DNA from 3 places in the Herbaspirillum sp. DW155 genome. Region 1 is predicted to be linked to each of the others. Evidence: predicted binding sites of a transcription regulator. Region 1 holds the regulator's gene; each other region holds the start of a gene.
The links. The regulator LexA, encoded in region 1, represses DNA repair genes until DNA is damaged. The targets are predictions, from matches to a motif close to ACTGTATNNNNATACAGT.
Positions count from the first base shown of each region.

Region 1 (7,128 bases):
CGCTTTCCCGCACCAGCGTGACTTGCGGTGTGAAGGATTGGAACAGGCGGTACAAAGGATTCTTCACATGCACCGCCACGCGCGCGCCTTGGTCCACCACCAGGCGCACGTAGCGCAGGAACTGGATGCTGTCGCCGAAGCCTTGTTCATGCATCAGCAGGATGGACTTGCCTGCCAGTGACGACTTGCCATCCCATTTGGGGATGAGTTCGAACAACTTGTGGATCAGGCGGTAGACGTGCGCGCGCTCCTTGGTCACCAGGCGGCTCTCATGGCATTCCCAGCCTTCCTCGAATTGTCCCTTGAGCAACAGTGTAAGCGCCAGGTTGTGCTTGGCGGTCGGATAATTGGGGCGTATTGCCAGGGCCTTGCGGAAGTTCTTGATGGCTTCTTCGTCGTCGCCGTGGTCGTGCAGGATGGCCCCGATGTTGTTGTAGGTCAGTGCGTGCTTCGGGTCCAGTGTCAGCGCCTGGTTGAACATGCGCATGGCATCGTCGAAGCGGTCGCCGGTGCTGAAATAGCTGGAACCCAGCTTCACATAGCCGTTCGGGTCTTTGGGGGCGATCTCGATGACGCGCAGCAGGTGCTCGTGGGCTTCCTCGATGCGGTTCAATTTCAGATAGGTGTCGGCGATCTTGTTGTGCGCATAGGTATCCTGCGGATCAAGCAGGATGGCGGTTTTATGGGACTCCACCGCTTCCTTGTACATTTCCATGGCGTGCAGCGCCTCGCCCAGGGCGGTATGCGAGGGGGCGAAATTGATCTGCAATTCCAGTGACTTGAGGATGGTGGCGACCGCCTCGTTGAGGCGGTTCGCCTCGATCAGCGCGCGTCCCAGGTGGGAGAGCGGGCCGGGCGCATTCGGTTCGCGCTTGACGGCATCCTCGAAATAGGCCACCGAGGCTTCCGGATCGGCTTTTTCGTGCAAGGCGTTGGCCAGGCCGATGCGCGCTGCCCGATTCTCCTTGTCGATCGAGATGGCGCGCTCATAGAGGGCGATCGCTTCATCTATCCGGTCCTGGTTCAGGATCGTGCCGGCCAGGTTGCTCAGGTATTCGGCATTGTCGGGGTCGGCGTCGACGGCTTTGCGCAGATAGATTTCCGCTTCGGCGAACTGACCCTCCTGCATGGCCACCAGCCCGCGCGCGTGGTTGGCAAAGACCAGCTTGGGTGCCCGCGCCAGCACGGCCATGCAGAGGTTCTTGGCTTCTTCGGTCTTGCGGCTGTCCAGCAGATCGAGGGATTTGCGGACATCCAGCAGATCCTGCAGGTTGGACTTGGCGGCGGCCGGGGCCGGAATGTGTTTGCCGTGCTTGTTGCTGCTCTTGCGCGTCGACATCGAAAGGGGTCCTCTTGGTTGGGCGCATCGGTGGCGCCGGGCATAGCTATCCAGCAAGGATGATATGCGCAACACGTCACCTGCGAAGAGGTGAATAGAAAGCAAAAAACCTCCGTTTTAGGCGGAGGTTCATGTGCAAAAGGCAGCCTGACGCAGCTGGTGCGGAGGGTGGACCCCAGACCGGGGCTCAGTTCCAGCTGCGTAACAATCCGACTGCCAGTCCCTCCAGGGCGAACTGGTCTTCTTCCGGCTTGACGATGATGGGGTCGAATTCCGGGTTTTCGGGGAAGAGGGTGATGACGCTGCCAGTCTTCTGGTAGCGCTTGACTGTGACCTCATCGGCCAGGCGCGCCACCACGATCTGGCCATTGCGCGCCTGGTCGGCGCGGCGCACCGCCAGCAGGTCGCCATCCAGGATGCCGGCGTCGCGCATGGACATGCCGCGCACCTTGAGCAGGTAGTCGGGCTTGGCCGGGAACATGGCCGGGTCGACCTGATAGGTCTTCTCCACGTGTTCCTGGGCCAGGATGGGCGAACCGGCGGCCACCCGGCCGATCAGCGGCAGGCTCAGCTGCATCAGGGCGGGATGCGGCAGGGCCATCTGCCGTGCCGAATTGATGCTCGCCCCGGCACCGGACTCGCGCAGGCGGATGCCGCGCGAGGTGCCTGGGGAAATTTCGATGGCGCCCTTGCGTGCCAGCGCCTGCAGATGCTCTTCGGCGGCGTTGGCGGAGCGAAAGCCCAGTTCGGCCGCGATTTCTGCGCGCGTGGGAGGGAAGCCGGTGTTCTCGATGGCGTTCTTGATCAGGTTCAGGATCTGTTCCTGGCGCGCGGTCAGTTTGAGCATGGGGTTGGCCTTTCTCGCAGGGAAGGCTGTCTGGATGAACAGTCTGTATTTTTATACAGGTGCATTCCTTGTGTCAACGGCAACATGCATATTCCGGCATGTAAAAGGCAAGCTTTCTTCTTTATATATATGAAGAGACAGATGAAGTTCCTGCCGGTTTGCCGGCAATTTGCCGCGCATGAGCGACCTGCTGTGGTCTTTGAGCCGCGCCGGGGCTCGCCGTGATTGCTGTCAAGCCTGAAACCTAGTATGATCTTGGGTTTTCCTCTTCCCACACCCGTCTTGACGCCGGGGTGGGCGTCTTCAATAAGTCCATAAGGAGTCTACATGCGTCATTATGAAATCGTATTTATCGTCCACCCGGACCAAAGCGAGCAAGTGCCGGCGATGATCGAGCGTTACAAGGGCATCGTCACCACCCGCGGCGGCAAGGTCCACCGTGTCGAAGATTGGGGCCGTCGCCAACTGGCTTACCAGATCCAGAAGCTGGCCAAGGCTCACTACGTCTGCCTGAACATCGAAGTCGACAGCGAAACGCTGGCTGAAATCGAAACCGGCTTCAAGTTCAACGACGCCGTCCTGCGCCACCTGACCGTCAAGATGAAGAAGGCCGAAACCGGTCCTTCCCCCATCCTGAAGGCAGTGCAGAAGGAAGACGCGGCCAAGAGCCGTACCGAAGCGCCGGCAGCCTGAGCGCTGCGGCACCATAGCGGAGAGTGAACCAGCTTCAAGTCATCGCCAGCCTGGCAGAACGTGACGTTTTACGTTACACGCCGGCCGGTATCCCGATTGTCACTGCCAGGTTGCAGCATCAGTCGGAGCAGATGGAAGCTGGCATGCAGCGCCAGGTCGAATTCGAGATCGCGGCGCTGGCAGCAGGGGAAATCTCCGGTGCCCTCAACAGGGCGGCACTGGGTGAAGTCTTCCGGTTCACCGGCTTTTTGGCCCGCAGGAATCGCAACAGCAAGAGCGTCGTGTTTCATATCGTTGATTTTGGCCCGGTCGCGCCGGATTGAAGGCGCAAGGTAGCCAAACAGACCTTACCCAATTTTTAGATACAGGAGCCAACCATGGCATTCGGTAAAAAGTTCGATAAAAGCAAGCTGAAAAACAAGCGTCAACAGCAAAACCCGCTGTTCAAGCGCAAGAAATTCTGCCGTTTCACCGCCGCTGGCGTTGAACAGGTCGATTACAAGGACGTGGACACCCTGAAGGACTTCGTCCAGGAAAACGGCAAGATCATGCCGGCACGCCTGACCGGTACCAAGGCCCACTACCAGCGTCAAGTTGACACCGCCATCAAGCGCGCGCGTTACCTGGCCCTGCTGCCGTACACCGATCTGCACAACGCGTAATCAGCGTCGAGAAATAGGAGAAAAACATGCAAGTCATTCTGTTGGAAAAAATCGTGAATCTCGGCGGTCTGGGTGATGTCGTGCGCGTCAAGGACGGTTTCGCACGCAACTTCCTGATCCCGCAACGCAAGGCCCGCCGTGCTACCGATGCAGCCATCGCTGAATTCGAAGCCAAGCGCGCCGAGTTGGAAAAGGCCGCTGCCGAGAAGCTGGCTGCTGCACAAGCCCAAGGCGAAAAGCTGGCTGGCACCACCGTGGAAGTGTCGCAGAAGGCCGGCGTTGACGGCCGTCTGTTCGGTTCCGTCACCAACTTCGACATCGCTGAAGCCCTGGGCAAGAAGGGCTTCGCCGTGGAAAAGGCGCAAGTGCGTCTGCCCAACGGCCCGCTGAAGATCGTTGGCGAACACCCGGTGTCGGTGGCTCTGCACACCGACGTGGTGGTCGACGTCACCATCGCAGTCAAGGGCGAGCAAGCGTAATACACCTGTTTGCTGCAATTCGTTTTGCAATAGAAAAGCCGGGTTCGCCTGGCTTTTTTATTGCCTGTTGCTTATTTTTTGTTTCTTCGTTTTCTGGTTTTTAGCTTCGCTTCTCACCAGACGAGGTGAAGAAAAATACTTGGCCTGTCGCATCTGTTCGGCTCTGCAGGGCGGTTGTGCAAAAACGTCCAGGCGGCCCAACGGCTTTACATCAGCAGGTTATAATGCGCGCCATGAAAGAATCGTCACGCGGCAATCCAGAATTTTTCCGCGGCCAGAAAGAGTCTTCCGATCCGCAGATCGATGCGCTCCGCGTGCCGCCCCACTCCATCGAGGCCGAGCAATCGGTGCTGGGTGGTCTGCTGCTGGATAACGCGGCCTGGGACCGTATCGCCGATTTCGTCAGTGCCGACGACTTCTACCGCTACGACCACCGCATCATCTTCGAGCACATCGTCAAGCTCATCAACAGCACCAAGCCGGCTGACGTCATCACCGTCTATGAGGCCATGTCCACCAGCGGCAAGGCCGAAGAGGTGGGCGGACTGGTCTACCTGAACGCGCTTGCCCAGAACACGCCCTCGGCCGCCAACATCCGCCGCTACGCCGAGATCGTGCGTGATCGCGGCATCCTGCGCAAGCTGATCACGGTGGCCGACGAGATTTCCGGCAATGCCTTCAATCCGCAGGGCAAGGATGTGAAGTCCATGCTGGACGAGGCCGAATCCAAGATCTTCGCCATCGCCGAAGAGGGCTCGCGCGGCTCGCAGGGTTTCATGGAAATCCAGCCGCTGCTGACCCAGGTGGTGGAACGTATCGATGAACTGTACAACCGCGACAATACCAGCGACATCACGGGCGTGCCGACCGGCTTCATCGACCTCGACAAGATGACCTCCGGTCTGCAGCCGGGCGACCTGATCATCGTGGCCGGCCGTCCTTCGATGGGTAAGACCGCCTTCTCGATCAACATCGGCGAGCATGTGGCCATCGAATCGGGCTTGCCAGTGGCCGTGTTCTCCATGGAAATGGGCGGCGCCCAGCTGGCCATGCGTATGCTGGGCTCGGTCGGACGCCTGGACCAGCACCGCCTGCGTACGGGCCGCCTGCTGGACGAAGACTGGCCGCGCCTGACGCACGCCATCCAGAAGATGAACGATGCCCAGTTCTACATCGACGAAACCCCGGCGCTGTCGCCCATAGAATTGCGCGCCCGTTCACGTCGCCTGGCCCGCCAGTGCGGCAAACTGGGCCTGATCATCATCGACTACCTGCAGCTGATGTCGGGTAACGGCGGCAGCTCTTCCGAGAACCGCGCCTCCGAAATCTCGGAAATCTCGCGTAGCCTGAAGGGGCTGGCCAAGGAACTCAATTGCCCGGTGATTGCGCTGTCGCAGCTGAACCGCTCGCTGGAACAACGTCCCAACAAGCGTCCCGTGATGTCCGACTTGCGCGAATCGGGCGCCATCGAGCAGGATGCTGACGTTATTTTGTTCATTTACCGTGATGAAGTTTACAATCCCGACTCGCCCGACAAGGGGACGGCGGAAATCATCATCGGCAAGCAGCGTAATGGCCCCATCGGCAGCATTCGCCTGTCCTTCCTGGGGATGTATACCAAGTACGACAACTATATCGGCAATCTGGCGCAGCCTTACGGCGGCGATTGATGGCCATTGGCAGCGTGCCAGGCTGGCAGGTTGCTGCACAAGGATCGCGGGCGGCGGGGGTCGCCCGTGTCACGCAAGGCGGACGGCTCTCAAGGCTGTCCGTGCAGGGCCGGCAGGGCGGTTCACGGCTTCCATTGAGGCTGGCCGCATGCCGGTTCGAAACGGCGCTCCGACCGGGCGCTAACCATTGATGAGAGAGAAAAATGTTTGGACGATTGATGCCGACCGAAGGCAAATTCTTTGACCTTTTCAATCAGCATGCAGAGCTGGCGGTCAAGTGCGCAAAAGAAATGGTGGCGCTGATGACCAATTTCGATGACCTTGAAATTCGCGTGCACGCCATTGAAGCTGTCGAGAAGGAAGCCGACAAGGTGACGCACAATGCCATCGAATTGCTGCACAAGACCTTCATCACCCCGCTGGACCGCGACGACATCCACCAGCTGATCACCCGCATGGATGACATCCTGGACCTGCTCGAAGACGCCGCCCAGACCATCTCGCTCTACGACATCAAGTCCATCACGCCCGAAGCCAAGCGCCTGGCCGAGCTGTGCCTGTCCTGCGCCGAGAAGGTGCAAGGCGCCGTGGGCCTGCTGTCGAACATGGACAATTCCCGTCAGATCCTGTCGATCTGCCAGGAAATCGACCGCCTCGAATCCGATGCCGATCACGTCATGCGCGCGGCCATGTCCAAGCTGTTCCGCGATGAGCCGGACGTGCGCACCCTCATCAAGCTCAAAGCCATCTACGAAATCCTGGAAACCGTGACTGACCGCTGCGAAGACGTGGCCAACATCATCGAAGGCATCATCGTCGAAAACGCCTGATCGGTCGGCATCGCGGCGATTCCCTCGATTTCCGACGGGGACGCCGCTGGCTTCACACAACGGTTTCCCCATGCAAACAATCCAAATCAGCTTACATATCCTTGCGTTGTTGATCGTCCTGGCGCTGCTGTTCGACTTCATGAACGGCTTCCATGACGCCGCCAACGCGATTGCCACCGTGGTCTCCACGGGCGTGCTGCGCCCGCAGACCGCCGTGGCCATGGCGGCCTTCTTCAACCTGGCCGCCGTGTTCGTGTTCCACCAGCTGCACGTGGCGGCCTCGGTGGGCAAGGGCACCATCGACCCGGCCATCGTGGACCAGTACGTCATCTTCGGCGCGCTCATCGGCGCCATCTTCTGGAACCTGGTGACCTGGTACTACGGCATCCCGTCTTCCTCCTCGCACGCCCTGATCGGCGGCCTGGTGGGCTCGGCCGTGGCCAAGGCCGGGACCGGCGCGCTGATCTCGGCGGGCCTGTTGAAGACGATACTCTTCATCGTGCTGTCTCCCTTGCTGGGTCTGGTGTTCGGCTCGCTGATGATGCTCGCGGTATCGTGGATCTTCTATCGCTCCACGCCACGCAAGATCGATGGCTGGTTCCGGCGTC
Region 1 is NZ_AP029028.1:2,197,332-2,204,459, forward strand. Features, by position in the region: gene AACH55_RS10150 (tetratricopeptide repeat protein) at 1-1,339, opposite strand, end outside; gene lexA (transcriptional repressor LexA) at 1,527-2,186, opposite strand; gene rpsF (30S ribosomal protein S6) at 2,514-2,879, shown strand; gene priB (primosomal replication protein N) at 2,903-3,202, shown strand; gene rpsR (30S ribosomal protein S18) at 3,257-3,541, shown strand; gene rplI (50S ribosomal protein L9) at 3,568-4,020, shown strand; gene AACH55_RS10180 (replicative DNA helicase) at 4,254-5,690, shown strand; gene AACH55_RS10185 (DUF47 domain-containing protein) at 5,894-6,520, shown strand; gene AACH55_RS10190 (inorganic phosphate transporter) at 6,591-7,128, shown strand, end outside.

Region 2 (7,128 bases), 900 kb from region 1:
AAGAACTTCTGTGCCGGCACCTGGGAAGCCAGCATCGATGTGCTCAGCCATGCCGGCTATCGGGTGATCGCACCGGACCAGATCGGTTTCTGCAAATCCAGCAAGGTCGAGAACTACCAGTTCAGCTTTGCGCAACTGGCCGCCAACACGCATGCCTTGCTGACCTCGCTGGGCATCGATGATCCCATCCTGATCGGTCATTCCACGGGCGGCATGCTGGCCATCCGCTATGCGCTGTCCTATCCGGACCAGACCCGCCAGCTGGTGCTGGTCGATCCCATCGGCCTGGAGGACTGGCGCGCCAAGGGCGTGCCGCCGGTGTCGGTGGACCAGTGGTATGCACGTGAACTGGGCACCACCGCCGAGCGCATCCGCAACTATGAGCGCGCCACGTATTTTGCCGGCCAGTGGAGCGCCGCCTATGAGCGATGGGTGCAGATGCTGGCCGGGATGTACCGCGGCCCTGGCAAGGAAGTGGTGGCATGGAATTCCGCCTTGCTCTACGACATGATCCTCACGCAGCCGGTGTATTACGAACTGAAGAGCCTGAAGACGCCGACGGTACTGATGATCGGCGACCAGGACCGTACCGCCATCGGCAAGGAATTCGCCCCGCCTGAATTGCGCGCCGCGCTGGGCAATTATGCGGTCCTCGGACGCGAGGCCGCAGCATTGATTCCGCATGCCCGGCTGGTGGTGTTCACCGGCGCCGGCCATGCGCCGCAGATGCAGATGCCTGAACTGTTTCATGCGCAGTTGCTCAAGAGTCTGGATCCTGAGCCAGGCCAGGCGCAGCGCACGCCATGAGGGCCGCTCGGATCGCTGCGGTTTTCCTTTAAGGCTGCGTGTCGCGCCGGGTATTACTTCCCCCCCGCCGACGCCGCCAGCCGGTCAAAATCCGCATCCAGTTTCTGCAGCGATCCGGCAATGTACTGCCGCCTGTCCTTGATCCACGCATCCTGCTGTGCCACGCGCGCGGTGGCTTCGCGCAGCATGCGGTCCATCTCGGCCGGTTGCGGTCCGCCCACGGTGGCGCGGTTGCGCACGATGGCCACCGGGTCGAGGGTGCTGCGGAACTCCTGTTCCGACATCGGCAGCGCCTGCGGGAATTCCGAATTCAGCACCGCTTCGTGATAGATGCGCTGCGCCTGTGCATAGGGAAAATCGAGCGGACGGATATTGTTGGCCTTGGCGTATTCCACGACCTCCGAGGCGAAGTGATGTCCCACGCGGAAGGGCAGCTTGTACTTGCGCATCAGGACGTCGGCCAGTTCCTGGGAAGCGGTCCAGTCGCTGTTGAGTTCTTCCAGCGCGCGTTGCGGATCGATGACCAGCGCACCCAGGATGCTCTCCCAGTTCTTGAGCACCTTGACCGTGTTCATCACCATCTCCTTGGTGGGCTTCACATCCTTGGCATCGCTCATGCCGGGCGGCAGGTTGTGCGCCACGATGGCCGTGCCCATGCCTTCGGCGAGTACCGTGGACGCATCGCGCCGGGTGCTGTTGAGCAGGCCCGGATTGCGCTTCTGCGGCATGGCCGAGGAGACATAGGTATTGGCACCGCCTTCCTGCAGCAGGATCCACGGACGCGGTTGCGCATATTGCGTCATCACGTCCTGGATGAAGGTGCCGGCATGCAGGGCAATGGAGGACACCAGCGCACCGGCTTCCACCGGACCGTCCACGGCCGACAGTTGCGCGGCGTCATAGGCATTGTCGACGATGGCCGCAAAGCCCAGATAGTCGGCCATGCGCTGGCGGTTCAGCGGCCAGCTGGTGCCGTTGAGGACGGTGGTGCCCATGGCCGAGCGGTCCAGTCGCACATAGGCCTGGCGCAGGCGCTGCGCATCCCGGTCCAGCGCCGCCGCAAAGCCCAGCAGGTAGTGGCCATAGCTGTTGGGCTGGGCGGCCACGCCATTGGTGTAGTTGGGCACGATGGTGTCGCGCTGGCTGGACGCCAGCTTCACCAGTGCGGCGGTGGTGGCGTTGAGCTGGGCGGCCAGGGTCAGCAGGTCTTCGCGCAGGATGGCCGCGCGCAGCGTGGAGAGCATGTCCTGGCTGGACCGCCCCGCATGCAGCAGCGTGATCTGCGGACCGGCGGCCTGGATCAGCAGCGGCTCGAAGGTGATCACCAGCGTCGGCCGTCTGGCGCCCGGCAGTTCGCCATCGGCCAGCACCTTGCGGATGCCCTTGACGATGAGCGGCGTCATCGACTTGTCCAGCAAGCCTTCGTCGGTATTGATGACGGCGGTGGCCTTGTTGATTTCGCCGAGCCAGAAAAATTCATCATGGCGCGGGGGCTGCTGCGCGTGCAACGGCGCAGTGCACAGCAGGGCGGCGGACAGGACAAGGGCTTGGCTGGAAAGCTTGGGCAAGGTGGTCTCCCGGGGCGATGTTGTGTTGAGGGTGCTCATCAGAGCAGGGGCCTATCTTAGCGGGCAATCGGGTTTTCGTTTTGCACGCTGGCGTTCGGTCGGGAGATCAGCCGATGGCATTGACCAGGTTCTCACCGCCGCTCACTTCTCGCGGCGGCGCAGGCCGGTGTGGGCATCGGCATGTTCAACCGGGCCTCGCTGGTGGGCGAGTTGTGCCGTCCGGATATCGTCACCGTCCTCGATGCCTATGTGGCCGAGACGCGTGACATCAGCCTGGTCTGGCCACGCCGCCGCTTCATCCCGGCGCGGGTGCGGGTGGTGACCGATTTTTTTGCTGCCGAGCTGGCACGCAGGCTGTGAGCGGCTGAGCGGGCAGGGGGGCTTACCGGGGCTTCACTTTTTGTGGGGTAAATATGGCTGGTCAGGCTGAAAAGGCTATACTGTGCATCCATACAGTTGTTGCCCGCTTCTTTTTCGCGCTTGTTCCCCGATGCCCGCCGTTGCCGATCACCGCTTCTACTACCTGAGCAATTTCCAGCAGGCGCTGGAGTGGCTGGCGCAGCGCTATGCCGACCTGCTCAGTGCAGAGGAGTGCGCTTTCATGCGGCGTTTTGCGCAATTGCCGCTGGTTTCCCGCGCGCTCTTCGTGCGCCTGATGATGCGCAAGGGGGAGCACTTCCGGGTGAGCCGCCTGGCTTATCCGGAAATCGGCTGTGCGCTGCAGGCCGCACAGGGCTTGCCGCAGGAGTGGATCACGCTGGACCCGGCGCTGTCATTGCCTGAGCTGTTCGCGCTGGCAACCAAGCCGGAGCTGGTGCGCGGGTTGGGCTTGCGCGGTCCGCTCAAGAGCGCGCGCAAGGAGGATCTGCTGGCCGCACTGGCGGCGCATCCGGACCATGCCGTCGCCCGTCCTTTTGCGCAATGGATGGCGCCGGGGCAGGGCGGCGAACAGGTCCTGCGCATGCGGCTTGGCGGCCTGTGTGAACGGTTGCGCCTGATGTTCTTCGGCAATCTGCGCCAGGACTGGAGCGAGTTCGTCCTCGCCGACCTGGGCAGGCTGCGCTATGAACAGATTGCCCTGTCGCCGCAGGCGCGCGGTTTTCGCAGCCGCGCCGATATCGACCTCTACCTGCAACTGCAGGCCTGCAAGGACCGCTACCACGCCGCAGAGGACGCGGCGGCGATCCTGGCGGCGCTGCCCGCGGGGCGCTTCGACAATCCCTGGCTGGAGAGCCGCCGCGAGCGTTTGCTGTTCCAGCTCGGCCAGCTGTTTGAGAAAGCGGGCGACTGGGCCCAGGCGCAACAGGTCTATGCCACTTGCGCCTATCCCGGGGCGCGCGTGCGGGCCATCCGCGTGCTGGAAAAACAGGGCCGCTTCGGTCCCGCCCACGCCCTGCTGAAAGCCGCCTCGCAGGCGCCCGAGAGCGAGGCCGAGCGCCAGCAGTTGCTGCGCATCGCGCCGCGCCTGGCACGTCAGCTGGGCTTGCCGCCGGCGCTGCGTGCTCGTCCGGCGGTGGTCGATCAGATCGCGCTGGTGCTGCCCGCCGATGGCAGTCGCGTCGAGGTGGTGGTCCAGCGCCATCTGCAGCAGGCGCAGGCACCGGTGTTCTATGTCGAGAACGCGCTGGTCAATACGCTCTTTGGCCTGCTGTGCTGGGAAGCCCTGTTTGCGGCCATTCCAGGCGCTTTCTTCCATCCCTTCCAGCGCGAGCCGGCCGATCTGTTGAGCGCTGATTTCGCTGCGCGGCGGCGTGACTTGCTGGCGTGCTGCCTGGGGCGGCTCGATGATGGCAGCTATCGTGAATACGTCCTTGCTACCCATGAGGCCAAGCATGGTCTGCAATCGTCCTTCGTGGCCTGGGGTGCCATCACCCGCGAGATGATCGTGCTGGCGCTGGACTGCATTCCGGCCGCGCACCTGAAGTTGTGGTGCCTGCGCATCCTTGAGGATGTGCGCGAGAACCGCAATGGCTTTCCCGACCTGATCCAGTTCTGGCCGCAGGAAAAACGCTATCGCATGATCGAGGTGAAAGGGCCGGGCGACCGCCTGCAGGACAACCAGCGCCGCTGGCTGGACTATTGTGCGCGTCACGCCATGCCGGTTTCGGTGTGCTATCTGCAATGGGAACAGGCTGTCGCATGAGTGCCGTCACCGTCCCGCGTTACACCATATCGGTGCGCGCGCTCTGCGAATTCACGGCCAAGCAGGGCGATCTCGACCTGCGGTTTACGCCCACGCCGACCGCCCAGGAAGGCATCGCCGGCCATGCCGTCGTGGCCGGGCGCAGGGGGGAGGGCTACCAGAGCGAAGTGACGCTTTCTGCAGACCATGGCGCGCTGCATGTCCGGGGACGCGCCGATGGCTATGATCCCGCCCGCCAGCGGCTGGAAGAAGTGAAGACTTATCGCGGCCAGCTCTCCAGCCTGCCGGACAATCACCGTCACCTGCACTGGGCGCAACTGCGCGTGTATGGCCACCTGATGTGCGAGAAGCTGGGGCTGGAGCGCATCCACCTGGCGCTGGTGTATTTCGACATCGGCAGCCAGCAGGAAACGGTGCTGGAAGAAACCCGCAGCCGCGAGGAACTGGCGGCACTCTTTGCCGGGCAGTGCGAGCGCTTCATGCGCTGGGCCGAACAGGAGCTGGCCCATCGTGCCGCGCGCGATGCCGCTTTGCAGGGGCTGCGCTTTCCGCATGGCGACTTCCGTCCCGGCCAGCGACAACTGGCCGAGGCCGTGTTCCGCGCCCACAGCGGCCGGCGCAGTTTGCTGGCGCAAGCGCCCACCGGTATCGGCAAGACCTTGGGCACGCTCTTTCCGGCACTCAAGGCAGCGCCTGCACAGCAACTGGACAAGATCATCTTCCTCGCTGCCAAGACCCCCGGCCGGCAACTGGCGCTGGATGCGGCAATGACGCTGAAGTCGCAGGGCGATCTGCCCCTGCGCGTGCTGGAACTGTGCGCACGCGACAAGGCCTGCGAATACCCGGACCGGTTGTGCCGCGGGGACGCCTGCCCGCTGGCGCAGGGTTTCTACGACCGCCTGCCTGCGGCCCGCGCAGCCTGCCTGACGCAGCCCTTGCTGGACCGCGAACACCTGCGCAGCGTGGCCCTGCAGCATCAGGTCTGTCCCTACTACCTGGGCAGCGAGATGACGCGCTGGAGCGACGTCATCGTCGGCGACTACAACTACTGGTTTGATGGCGGCGCCATGCTCTACGGCATGGCACAGGCGCATGACTGGCGCGTGAGCGTGCTGGCCGACGAGGCGCACAACCTGGTCGCGCGCGCCCGCAGCATGTACAGCGCGCAACTGAGCCGCGCATGCCTGCGCGCCGCACGTGCCGTGGCCCCGCCAGCGGTGGCCAAGGCGCTGGAACGGCTGGGCCGCGCCTGGACTGCCGCCGGAAAAAAAGCCGACTTGCCCTACCAGGTTCTGGAGGCGCCGCCGCCCAGATTCGTCGACGCCTTGAGCAGCAGCGTGGGCGCCATCAGCGATTACCTGGCCCAGGTGGCGCTGCCCCTGGAGCCGCCGTTGCGCGATTTCTACTTCGACGCCATGGCCTTCGTGCGGCTGGCCGAATCCTTCGGTCCGCACTCGTTGTTCGATCTTACCCGCGAGGATGAGCGCAACACCGTCCTGTGCATCCGCAACGTGGTGCCCGCCCCCTTCCTGGGCCCGCGCTTTGCCTTTGCCCATGCCACTACGTTGTTCTCGGCCACGCTGGCGCCGTGGAATTACTTTGCCGATCTGCTGGGCATGCCGGCCTCGACGGCCTGGGTGGATGTCGAATCACCTTTCCACGCCAGCCAGTTGCAGGTCAAGGTGGCGCACCGGATTTCCACCACCTGGCAGCGCCGCGCCGCGTCCATCGCACCGATCTGCGGTTTGATGGCGCGTCAGTTCGAGCAACGGCCGGGCAATTACCTGGCATTCTTTTCCAGCTTTGCGTATTTGCAGCAGGCGCGCGATGCCTTCACGCGCGCGCATCCGCAGATCGCCACGTGGCAGCAGTCGCGCGGGATGTCCGAAAGTGACCGCGATGCCTTCCTCGCGCGCTTCGAACACGGCGGGCAGGGCATCGGTTTTGCGGTGCTGGGAGGCTCCTTCGGCGAAGGGGTGGACTTGCCGGGTGAACGTCTCATCGGCGCGTTCGTCGCCACGCTGGGGCTGCCGCAGTTCAATCCGGTGAACGAACAGTTGCGCCTGCGCATGGAGCAGCTGTTCGGCTGTGGCTACGACTACACCTATCTTTTCCCCGGCCTGCAGAAAGTGGTGCAGGCGGCCGGTCGGGTGATCCGCACCGAAACCGACCAGGGCACCGTCTGGCTGATCGACCAGCGCTTCGGCCGGCCGGAGGTGCAGGCCTTGTTGCCGGCGTGGTGGCAACTGGATGCCCACGCTGCCGCAACCTGATGTCAGGTTTTTCCCGAGTGACAAGTTTTGCTGATTGCATAAGATGTGTGCTCGTCAGGCAACACCGCGGAAATTGCGCCTATATCCTGCCTTTTGAGAGCTAAAAGTGCTCATTTCATTGCTGGGTGGAAATTAAAAATACCCTTCGGCAATAGTGTTCCAAAACCGCGACGTTATTGGAGACAAATTGTCGCTGATGGGCGACAAAATCTCTGTCTGACAGGTAAGATGCGCGCCTTGTTGTGATGGATTCTCATCGGCAAGATTTTCTCGTCGCGTGAAAATTTGCATTCCTGACAACAATTTAACTTGCGTCGCTGAATGTTGTTTGCTTTAA
Region 2 is NZ_AP029028.1:1,292,530-1,299,657, forward strand. Features, by position in the region: gene AACH55_RS05870 (alpha/beta hydrolase) at 1-807, shown strand, start outside; gene AACH55_RS05875 (lyase family protein) at 861-2,375, opposite strand; partial or broken gene AACH55_RS05880 (LysR substrate-binding domain-containing protein) at 2,526-2,735, shown strand; gene AACH55_RS05885 (VRR-NUC domain-containing protein) at 2,866-4,518, shown strand; gene AACH55_RS05890 (ATP-dependent DNA helicase) at 4,515-6,791, shown strand.
Region 2: the regulator LexA is predicted to act here: its motif matches at 2,815-2,832, upstream of AACH55_RS05885 (VRR-NUC domain-containing protein).

Region 3 (7,128 bases), 1.8 Mb from region 1:
CATCCTCGCCCCTTTCATAAACTGCGTAGGCCGTTGGTCTGACATTGTTAAATTTTTCGTCGCGAACTTCGACCTGCTGTATCGATGGGAATTTATTGAATACATACCTAGGTGTGAGGAAGCTACCCTCCACCAATCTGATACGTCTCGCGGGGGGGAGGTCCTTTTCGTAGACCTTCAAACCGGCATCGGCATAGCAAGCCATCTTGAACCGGACATAACCGTATGGAATGTCCCATGTGAGCCAGACTACGGGGGACAGCACGACCGCAAACCAAAACAGTTTCCCCCATCGCGTCTTGGGCACTCGCAGCGCCAATATCATGAGCACGACAAAAACTGAGAGTGCGATCAGGAAAGCGGGAACGATGACTACGCCCATGCTTTAGGTCTCCTTTTTTCTGTGTCTGCAGTGTCGATTTCCAACGCGATCTGACGGCCCTTGGCGAACAGATCGCCGCGTCCATCCACCTTCAGCGCGATCTTTGCGGCCATGGTGGTGACTTCAGCGACATTGGCACCGAACAGAGGCGTGAAGGCAGTGGAGAGATATCCACCAAGGCTGTGACCGTTGACGCCTCTGATGGTATTGACCTGGCCGTAGAGTTCACCAGTCGCTTTGGCCGGAGTGTCGGCGATGAAGGTGTAGGAAGTCAGCAGCGGTGTGACTACGCTGTCCAGCTTGATCTGTTTGACCATTTCACCGGGCTTGGCGGTTGCTCGCATCCACCAGTTCACCATGTCGCGCACCTGCTCGTAAGGCCGACCGCAAGAGCGGAAGCGAGCAAGATCAGCCCGATCGGAAAGCGGCTTCTATCGCTGCTGAACATGCGATATAAAAATGACCCGTTAGATTGCATAGCAGTTGTGCTTGGAAGCTAAAAAATATTGGTCGAATAAATCAGGAGCCGGATTTCTATTGCCGTAACTACCTATATCAAAGATACGTATGGCAACGGGAGCCACTTGGGCGTAGCGCGTCTCTCTTGAAAGAGCTGGCCTTCTCAAGCATAAGCAGGCAGAAAATAATTTCTACAATCTTTCGCCTAATCTTCATTAGGAAAAATCTAGGAAATTAAATCTCGGGGAGGTCAGGAGGAAGGGATGGATCGTCCATTTCTGACGCTAAGTGACCGGGACAGAAATGAAATCAACGAATCGCAAGTCTTGAATGGATTGCGGACGTCCTCACTCAAAGAACGGACCTTCGAAACGGACGATCTATGAACCTGAGTAGATCTGATGCCGCTGACCTGTGCACGAGGCTCGCGCCAGACAGTCATCAAGCGAATAGGCCAAGGCTTGAAACAATAAGGAAAATTGCCGGGCAAAAGTTCATCGCTGGCCAGCCGAACTTTGCTGTGTTCGCTGGTGCAAGAAAAGCGTAGCCGGATCACGATTGGGTAGCCCGCACTCAGGCACACACTTTGCGGCACATCGATGGGGACGGGACGCCATCATGACCAAGGGAACGTGTCTCACGAAAACATCGCATCCACGCTGCGCATCAAACCTGCACTCGCTGACAGCGACTGGTGTAGACTAGCCCGATAAAAATTAGAACAATCGTGCTTTTTATCAGACAGTCCAACTTCATTACCAGGAGACAAGCATGCCCCGACTCAATCGGCCTTCCCGTCTGATGACCGCTCTCGCACTGATGGCCGGTCTCGCCTGCAGCGCCACCGCCTGGGCCGATGGCTCACCGGTGGGTCTGTGGAAGAGCATCGATGACGCCACCGGCAAGCCCAAGGCCTTGATCCGCATCAGCGAAAACAATGGCGAACTGAGCGGCAAGATCGAGAAGCTCTTCCGTGCGCCGGACGAAGACCAGAACCCGGTCTGCCAGAAGTGCGAAGGTGAGCTGAAGGACAAGCCGGTCATCGGCATGACCATCCTGTCGGGCCTGAAGAAGGATGGGGATGAGTACAACGGCGGCCAGATCATCGATCCGGCCAATGGCAAGGTCTACAAGAGCAAGCTGTCGGTCGTCGATGACGGGCAAAAGCTCAATGTGCGCGGTTATGTCGGCATGCCCATGCTGGGCCGCACCCAGACCTGGCTGCGGGAGCAGTGATATCCGCGGGATCAGGCCGGACGTGAAGCTTTGAGCACGTAGCGGTCCAGTTCGCGGGCGAAGGCGCGGCCGTCGCTGGCACTGAAGGCGGCGGGGCCGCCGGTCTCCACGCCGCTGCTGCGCAGCTCTTCCATGAAATTGCGGGTGCTCAAGTGATGGCCGATGTTCTGGGCCGTATACAGCTCGCCGCGCGGATTGAGTGCCACTGCGCCCCTGGCCACGACGTCGGCGGCCAGCGGGATGTCGGCGGTGATGACCAGATCGCCGGGCGCGACCTGACGGGCGATCTCCTGGTCCGCCACGTCGAAGCCGGCGGGCACCACCATGGATTTGATGTAGCGCGAAGGCGGCGTGCGCAAGGGCCGGTTGGCCACCAGCGTCACGAGGATCGTGGTGCGGTCGGCGACGCGAAACAGCATCTCCTTGATGACGCCCGGACAGGCATCGGCATCCACCCAGATGGCCATCAGCGCGGCAGGGCCGTGGTCAGACGAAGGAGACCGTCAGACCCGGCAGGGTCACGCCGGAGAAGGCTGTGATCCAGGTCTGGCCCGGCCCGATGGGACAGGCATCGGTCCAGGTGCCGGTGCTGATGATCTCGCCGGCCTGCAACTGGCGGAAGCGGGTCTGCTTCTGCAGCAGCTGGTGCAGGTGCCACAGGGCATGCAGGGGACTATCCATCTCGTCATTGCAGAAACCGGCCGCGCGCAGCACGCTGGAGGATTCGGTATTGCAGGACAGGGAAACACTGGCGCTGGCCAGGATCTGCGGCAGGTGGTGCTTGGTCGCAGAGGACAGCACGTGCGGCTCGCCCACGATCAGGGTGCCATGCAGGCCGAAGGCGGCAATCGAATCGGCCACCGTGAATTCCCAGTTGGGGAACGGGCAGACCACGATCTCAAAGCCATGCGCCATCCATTCCAGGCAATCGGCCAGCTCATCGAGCGAGGCGCCGGGCGCCGGGGTCTTGCCGAGCTTGAAGACGATTTCCGGTTCGATACGCGGCTGCACGGCTCCGGTCAGCGACTGGACGCCATGATTGTCTTCGGCGAAGCGTACCGTGGCGTCGTACATCGGTGCCCAGGTCGGGATGCGGCCATCGTCGAGGATGCCGTAACGTTCCCAGTTCTTGCGCACCACGAAACCGATCTTGCGGCCGATGGGCTGCTCGCCTTGGGCGACGCGGATGTTGCGGATGTTGTGGGCGATTTCGTAGGCGTCTTCGACCGACAGCGGTTCGGACTCGGAAATGCGCGGGATGATGCGAGACTGGGCGCGCGCATCCAGCAACTGATGCGCATAACGAAGGGCTTGGCTCGACATTAGCATGGGGCTCACATCGAAAGATAGTGAATAGCTATCCATTGTCGATGACGATTAATTTTTGCACAAGCAAAAACTCGCTTTTTGACGATATCTGACAGAAATTTCATCAGATTACACTGCTGTGCAGCACGCTGTTTTTCATCCCTGACAATAGTCATCCGGCCCATGAGAATGGCCGCGCTCAAGCTCCCCAGAGCTCGCCGTTGGGCCCGGTGCGCGGGGCCGTGACGCCAAAGTGCTGATAGGCCGCACCGGTGGCAATACGGCCGCGCGGGGTGCGCTGCAGGTAGCCTTGCTGGATCAGGTAGGGTTCCAGCACGTCTTCGATGGTGTCGCGCTCTTCACCGATGGCCGCTGCCAGGTTGTCCAGTCCGACCGGTCCGCCGCCGAACTTGAAGAGCACCGCTTCCAAGAGCTTGCGGTCCATCAGGTCGAAGCCGACCGGATCGACGTCCAGCATCACCAGCGCCGCATCGGCCATCTCGCGGGTGATGCGGCCCTCGCCCTTGACCTCGGCATAATCGCGCACCCGGCGCAGCAGGCGGTTGGCGATACGCGGCGTGCCACGGCTGCGGCGGGCGATTTCCAGGGCGCCATCCTCGACGATGGGCGCATTGAGCAAACCGGCGCTGCGCGTGACGATGCGTGCCAGTTCGGGCGGGGTATAGAACTCCAGCCGGGCGACGATGCCGAAGCGGTCGCGCAGCGGGTTGGTCAGCATGCCGGCGCGGGTGGTGGCGCCGACCAGTGTGAAGGGTTGCAGGTCCAGGCGCACCGAGCGGGCGGCCGGGCCTTCGCCGATCATGATGTCGATCTGATAATCTTCCAGCGCCGGGTACAGGATTTCCTCGACCACCGGCGACATGCGGTGGATCTCGTCGATGAAGAGCACATCATTGGCTTCGAGATTGGTGAGCAACGCGGCCAGGTCGCCGGCGCGTTCCAGCACGGGGCCGGAGGTCTGGCGCAGGTTCACGCCCATTTCGCGGGCGATGATGTGGGCCATGGTGGTCTTGCCCAGGCCGGGCGGGCCGAACAGCAGGGTGTGGTCGAGCGGTTCGCCGCGCTTGCGGGCGGCCGAGATGAAGATTTCGAGCTGGGCGCGCACCTTTTCCTGGCCGACGTATTCGTCCAGCTGCTTGGGCCGCAGGGCGCGTTCGATGGCTTCCTCGTTGGCCGAGGCCGGGGTGGCGGAAATGATGCGCTGTTCGGAGAAATCGTCGGTCTGGATGCTCATGCTCTAATCCTTGTCTGCCCGGGCTCAGCCCTTGGAGAGTGCCTTGAGGGCCAGCTTGATGCCGTCCGAGACGCTGCTGTCCTTGGGCACCTGCTTCATGGCCAGGGTCGCTTCCTTGTCCGAATAGCCCAGCGCCAGCAGGGCGTTGAGGATGTCGGCCGAGGCGTCGCTATGGACCACGCCGGCAACCGCGCCCAGGTCGGCGCCGAGCTTGCCCTTCAACTCCAGCAACAGGCGTTCGGCGGTCTTCTTGCCGATGCCCGGCACGCGCGTCAGGCGTCCTGCTTCCTGCAGGGTGACGGCCTGCGCCAGGTCGCTCACCGACATGCCCGAGAGAATCGACAAGGCGGTGCGCGCGCCCACGCCGGAAATCTTGATCAGCTCCTTGAACGTATTGCGCTCTTCGGCGGTCCCAAACCCGAACAGAATGTGCGCATCCTCGCGGATGGCCAGGTGCGTCAGCAAGGTGACCTTCTCGCCCAGGGACGGCAGGTTGTAGTAGGTGCTCATGGGCACAGCCACTTCGTAACCGACCCCCTGGCAGTCGACCAGCAGGTTCGGGGGGATTTTTTCCAAGAGAATTCCGGAGAGGCGACCGATCATGGCGTCAGGGATGTGCGCGGGAGGCAACGTCTGTGATAATCCCGCGATGATACAGCACTGTTCGGATGAACAGTATCCAAGCCCCCCTCAGATGAAGACAAAGGAAAAAACATGGCCGGCAGCGCCTTCTTCGCATTGATTGACGACATCGCCACCGTGCTCGATGACGTATCCCTGATGACCAAGGTGGCCGCCAAGAAGACGGCCGGCGTGCTGGGCGACGACCTGGCCTTGAATGCCCAGCAGGTCGCGGGCGTGCGGGCCGAGCGGGAGCTGCCGGTGGTGTGGGCGGTCGCCAGGGGTTCGTTGAAGAACAAGGCCATCCTGGTACCGGCGGCGCTGGCCATCAGTGCCTTCATCCCGTGGGCGGTGACGCCGCTGCTGATGCTGGGCGGCGCCTTCCTCTGCTTCGAAGGCTTCGAGAAGCTGGCCCACAAGTATCTTCCCCACGAGGAAGAACATCATGAAGTCGCCGCCAGGACCGCCGACGACATCGACCCGCTGGTCTACGAGCAGGAAAAGATCAAGGATGCCGTGCGCACCGACTTCATCCTGTCAGCGGAGATCATCGCCATCACGCTGGGCACCGTGGCCGGGGCGCCCTTGCAGCAGCAGATCACGGTGCTGGTGGGCATCGCATTGATCATGACGGCGGGCGTGTATGGGCTGGTGGCCGGCATCGTCAAACTCGATGACGGCGGCCTCTACCTGGTGCAACATGCGGGCGCAAGCGCCTGGGGACGCTTCAAGGCTGGCATCGGTCGGGCAGTCCTGGCGGCCGCACCGAAGATGATGCGCAGCCTGTCGGTGATCGGGACGATTGCCATGTTCATGGTCGGCGGCGGCATCCTGACCCACGGCCTGGCCTTCGCGCATCACGCCATCGAGGCGGCAGCCCAAGCCGTGGAGGGTATCGCGGTAGCCGGTCCGCTCCTCGGGGCGATCACCCCGGCGGTCTTGAATGCCATCTTCGGCGTAGTCGCAGGTGCAGTGGTGCTGATGGTGGTGAAGCTGGCGCAGCGTGTGCTGTCCCTCTTCAAGAAAAAGCACTAACCGATCAGACGCCCGCCGCGCATGCGGATGCCATTGCGCGCCAGCGCCGGGGCCAGCGCGCCCAGGCCGGACAAGACCCCTCCGCCATGCGCGTGGCAGATCGCCACGCCCAGCGCATCGGCCGCATCGGTGCCGGGCAGGCCGGGCAACTTCAAGAGCCGCGCCACCATCTCCTGCACCTGCGCCTTCTGGGCGCGTCCATGACCGGCCACGGCCTGCTTGACCTGCAGGGCCGTGTATTCGGCTACCGCCAGATCAGCCGCCACCAGCGCGCAAATGGCCGCGCCGCGCGCCTGCCCCAGCAGCAGCGTGGATTGCGGATTGACGTTGACGAACACCTTTTCGATGGCGGCGCAATCGGGTGCATAAGACTTCACCACTTCGCCGACACTGGCGAGGATGACTTTCAGGCGCGAGGGAAGGTCGCCGTCCGGGGTCTTGATGGTGCCGGAAGCGATATAGGACAGCGTGTTGCCCTGCTTGTGGATGACCCCGAAACCGGTGGTGCGCAAGCCTGGGTCGATACCGAGGATTTTCATGCCCGCCAGTCTAACCGATCAGGCGGACATGCCGCGTCAGAACAAGACACCCTGCCCCGGATCCTGAGTTTTCTGGCGCGGCGCGCGCCGGGTGGTCGATGGCAGGCCGCTCTTGCGCGAACCGTGCTTGTCCTGGATGGCCTCGGCTTCCGCACGCGCAGTACTGCTGCTGCGCTGGCCGTAGAGCGCCTCCTTGGCCCGCTTGAGCGCCGCCTTCTCATCAACGATGGGATCGGGATAAGCGGCCGTACCATACTCCGGCACCCAGCGCCGCACGTACTCCCCCAGCGGAT
Region 3 is NZ_AP029028.1:439,508-446,635, reverse strand. Features, by position in the region: gene AACH55_RS02040 (hypothetical protein) at 1-382, opposite strand, end outside; gene AACH55_RS02035 (hypothetical protein) at 373-741, opposite strand; gene AACH55_RS02030 (DUF2147 domain-containing protein) at 1,613-2,077, shown strand; gene AACH55_RS02025 (YaiI/YqxD family protein) at 2,089-2,544, opposite strand; gene AACH55_RS02020 (4-oxalocrotonate decarboxylase) at 2,564-3,406, opposite strand; gene ruvB (Holliday junction branch migration DNA helicase RuvB) at 3,585-4,640, opposite strand; gene ruvA (Holliday junction branch migration protein RuvA) at 4,665-5,243, opposite strand; gene AACH55_RS02005 (DUF808 domain-containing protein) at 5,355-6,296, shown strand; gene ruvC (crossover junction endodeoxyribonuclease RuvC) at 6,293-6,835, opposite strand; gene AACH55_RS01995 (FAD-binding domain-containing protein) at 6,872-7,128, opposite strand, start outside.
Region 3: the regulator LexA is predicted to act here: its motif matches at 5,300-5,317, upstream of ruvA (Holliday junction branch migration protein RuvA).